DNA from 2 places in the Pseudoneobacillus rhizolycopersici genome. Region 1 is predicted to be linked to the other one. Evidence: riboswitches for the same ligand, from Rfam matches in the RefSeq annotation. Region 1 holds a riboswitch; the other holds the start of a gene.
What was found. A riboswitch is a leader RNA that binds a small molecule or an ion and turns the genes downstream of it on or off. The one in region 1 is predicted to bind cyclic di-GMP.
Positions count from the first base shown of each region.

Region 2: another riboswitch for cyclic di-GMP. It lies ahead of ACX9YW_RS18385 (GGDEF domain-containing protein); the one in region 1 lies ahead of sinI (DNA-binding anti-repressor SinI).

Region 1 is NZ_JBTOOE010000009.1:89,843-92,046, forward strand. Features, by position in the region: gene galE (UDP-glucose 4-epimerase GalE) at 1-370, opposite strand, end outside; gene ACX9YW_RS11545 (helix-turn-helix domain-containing protein) at 587-916, shown strand; gene sinI (DNA-binding anti-repressor SinI) at 969-1,115, opposite strand; cyclic di-GMP riboswitch class I at 1,147-1,242, opposite strand; gene ACX9YW_RS11555 (DUF5658 family protein) at 1,514-1,816, opposite strand; gene ACX9YW_RS11560 (TVP38/TMEM64 family protein) at 1,848-2,204, opposite strand, start outside.
Region 2 is NZ_JBTOOE010000022.1:53,735-55,938, forward strand. Features, by position in the region: gene ACX9YW_RS18380 (EAL domain-containing protein) at 1-637, shown strand, start outside; cyclic di-GMP riboswitch class I at 654-739, shown strand; gene ACX9YW_RS18385 (GGDEF domain-containing protein) at 813-1,649, shown strand; gene ACX9YW_RS18390 (GyrI-like domain-containing protein) at 1,785-2,204, opposite strand, start outside.

The DNA of each region.
Region 1 (2,204 bases):
ATGAACTGAACACTAGGTTCTTCACATTATATTGCTTCATCACATCGCAAAGAACTAACGTTCCTGTAATATTATTATGATAATAATGAAGTGGAATGGATACTGACTCTCCCACAGCCTTCAATCCAGCAAAGTGAATAACCGCTTCGATTGAGTGATTTTGAAAAACCTTCTCCACCTCTTCGCGATTCAGCAGATCGGCTTGGTAAAACGCAAAATCCTTTCCGGTAATTTCCTTCACTCTTATTAATGACTCTATCTTACTATTTGAAAAGTTATCCAAAACAACTAAATCAAAACCCGCATTAAGCAATTCCACACAAGTATGGCTACCAATATAACCGGCACCACCCGTAACCAAAATTGACATCATCCAACAACTCCTACCCTAAACTCCTACCAACTATCATTATACCCAAAATGGATAATCAATGGAAGAATACTTTAGCGCTTTAAAGGATGTGGGGACTGTCCCCACATCCTTTAAAGCGCTAAAGTTTGTGAATGTTTTGAAAATGGATAATATGAAATTATTTCGTTTTCTGATATAATAGGAAAAAGTAAATGTTAAAGTGAGTGAAGCTCTATGATTGGTGAACGTATTAAGCAACTTCGAGTCGAAAAGAAGATGTCCCTTTCCGAGCTAGCCGAGAAAGCAGGGGTCGCTAAATCGTATTTAAGTGCGATTGAACGAAACTTACAATCTAATCCGTCTATTCAGTTTTTAGAGAAGGTATCCAGCGTTCTTGAGGTTTCTGTGGATTACCTCATAAACGATTCGATAGAGAGAGAAGATTTAGATTCTGATTGGCTAAAGCTTGTCCAAGAGGCAATGGAATCGGGGATATCCAAGAACCAGTTCCGCGAATTCTTGGAATTTAATAAATGGAGAATAACCCAGTCCAAAAATGAATAAATTAAAAAAGAGTATTTCCATCACTTCAGAAATACTCTTTATTATTTGTTATTCATTTTTCTAACAATAGCTCCTTTACTTCATTTTGGTGAAAAAAGTCTCGAATAGTAGCTAATTCGATCCCGAGTCTTTTGGCTTCCATAATTAGTTCTAACCATTCCTTATCTAATTCTTGTGCCCAACTTGTTCTACTTTTCACTTTATCTCCCCCAAAATACGTTAAAAGTACCTCAGGTAATCCAGCCATCATCGTAGTGTCGTTTCGACAGTACCTTAGATCTGTGACTTTGCGTCCCTACTTTTCAATAGGTTTGCCCTTTTCTGACTTAAGCCATAAGTATTAGCGATAAGGTAATTATATCTAGTTCTTCTTGATTAGCATGTCGTTTATTGTAATAGGTCTAAAGTTTGTTTTATCATATTTCCGACATTTTCTTCCATATATTTATCTATTTTCCACCTAGTAATCAATTTTATTAAAATTCGGAAAATTTAACTGTCGTGATTTTAGCGAAAGCGCTATCATTTTGTCGATATTTCTTGGTAAAAAATGGGCATGTCCACTATTCGATTCTAAAATGGGGTTTTAACACCGTTTTACATATTAATGACTAGGGCAATCCAATACGAATGTTTAAGGCAAACTAACGTATATATAATAGAAGAAACTAGTAGTAAACTTTTAAGGACAACAGACTTTGGCTCTTTTATAAGGAAGTAAATGATTAGCAACAAAAACGACAATGATAACTTTACACCGATAAATAATAATGGATCCACTTCGTATAAATAATTCATTATTGGGTTCAACTCTTCGATATTTCCAGTGATAAGACCTACATAAGTCACGAATCCATCAAATACATTAATAAATGCTAGATACATAAATAAGTAAAACACAAATTCGCATCCTTTCCTTCTATTAGCGTTTTCAAGGCTGAACAATTTGTTGATCTGCTAGTTGATTTTGTTTCATCCTACGGCCAATCAGAATAGCAATGCTCAAAAAGTAAGTCGCATAAATCACGATAGATATCCATTTTTGATTCCCAATAAGGCTGCCTGCTATCGTAAAGATGAAGATTGCAGGCAGTTTTCCTAATAAGGAAGCCCCTAAAAAAACCTGCCATTTTACTTTACTGACTCCCGAAACAATATTGACAATTGGGGATGGAATAACAGGAATAGCACGTGCAATGAGAATGCCAAGGAAAGCATTGTTCTCAAACATTCCTTCATAGTCTTGCAGTTTTGGATATTTTTGAAGATAACCTTGCATCCATTCTTG
Region 2 (2,204 bases), on a different contig from region 1:
TATTGTAAAGTCGATTATTTATTTGGCAAACAGTTTGAAAATAGATGTGGTTGCCGAAGGAGTCGAAAAGATGGGACAATTAAAATTACTTCAGAAAGAACATTGCCTACTTTCTCAAGGTTATTTATTTAGTCGTCCAGTTCCAGTTGAAGAATTTGAACCTCTAATGCAGCAAAAAGTCCTACAACCAATCGATCCATTATTAAAAGAAAAGCAAAGAAAAAGAAAACACTTTCGAGTAAGTTTCCCTTATCCACTTGAAGCAGAAATGACACTTCTCTCTATTGGAGGTAAAACATTGCATTTAGGAAAGGCAAAAGTTTTAATATACGATATGAGTATCGGTGGGCTTCGCTTTCTTTCTACCTTGAAACTGCCAGTTAGGGGCGATATGACCCTTCGGTTTTCTACAGAAATTCTCCATAAAACCATTGAAGTAATGGGGCGTATTGTTTGGAAAGAAGAAGACAATGAGGACATTACTGAATATGGTATTGAATTTATGATTGGAGAGCATGAATCGACATATATTAACGGAATTCTTAATAGTTTTGCAGTCTTAATGAATAATAATATTGGGCCGGCTACCTATAAAATGGTGACAGAAAATAATTATGAATATTTTCAAAGAAAATAGATTTTTAAACGGTATAATAATGAAAAGGCAAATTTATCGAAAGATGAAGACGCAAAACTAGAGGGGCTAAGATCCTTAGGATGATGCCAGCCAGTTTCCGATGATTTAAAGTAGACTAATCGGACTGATTAGTCTTTTTTTATAGAAAAAAATACGTTCGTAAGAGGTAAAAAGATTGATTCGTAAAATATTATATTTGTTGGTAATGGTAGTTATTTCAATTTTGCCTATCATTATTCATGTCCATTTGAGTGAAGAAATGCGACGGCTATCAACATTTGTTTGGTCCATTTATTTGATTCCTAATATATTGATAGTCATTATGTATCCAAAATGGAAGGTCGCTGTTGGAGTTGCCTGTTTCTATAGTCTTTTAAAATATGGGACGTATTTTTGGGGTGAAGGCTTTTCAAGTAGTATTGAGTTGATTGCTTTGTTTTTGGAGTCCTTAATGAATGGAGCGATTCTGCTAACGGTTACTCATTTTCGTATGGAGCATATCAGGGTATTGAAGAAGATGCAAAAACTAGTCATCATCGATTCGTTGACTGGATTATACAATCGAAGGTATTTCGACTTAATTCTTGAAAAAGTGATTCCGTATAGTCAAAGAGAAAATAGTCCCTTGATCCTTATTATGTTGGATATTGACTATTTTAAAAAGGTAAATGACCATCATGGCCATCAATGTGGTGACGAGGTCTTAAAACAGATTTCAAACATCATTAAAACTAATGTTAGAAGTTCTGATGCGTATGTTCGGTTTGGGGGCGAGGAATTTGCTATTGTTTTGCCAAACACAGAAGTAGGCGAAGGAATAAGATTAGCAGAAAACATCCGTAAAGAGGTTGAACAATCATCATTTACGTATAAAAATGAAAGAATATCTATCACGATTAGTATGGGTTTATCCAAATACCAAGGAGAAATCGTCCAAGAATTTATCGGAAAAGCCGACAAAGCCCTATACAAAGCCAAAGAAAATGGCCGAAACCAAGTAATCGTTACGTGATGGGATGGGAATAGGGGGACGATTTGAGAATGATGGGTAATTATGGCAGTAGGAAGAGCTCAAAATGTCCAATAGAGGGCTTCTATTGGACAAATGGTGGCTTCATAGGTGGTTGGTGCCAGGCACCACGTTAAGCTATTTTATGATAGGAAAATATAAATCAAATTCCGACTGTGCTGATGTGGGGTTATATCTTTTATCATAGCGTTCGAACCAGAAGGCTGTATGGTCAATGGTATAACCTGATTCTACTATGGTTTTGCGAGCGTTGTTAATTGTTTCTCCTAGATTCTCCGTTAATCCTTTATGTGTGAAGACTGCATAGGTAGCAGCAGGGATGGTCAGAACCATCATTCCTGCTGGAACATTGGTCGTTTCGGACACTTCAACTGCGGTATAGTAAGTAAAATCGCTTGGACGATCGTTGGTTAATCCAATTGATACCTGAGGGTTTACGATTGCCGATATTTCTGGAATACGGCTTACAAATTTACCCCATAATGGTCCGATTTGTGATAGTTCACTGTATGGACCAGATAGTTCCATACCAACCAC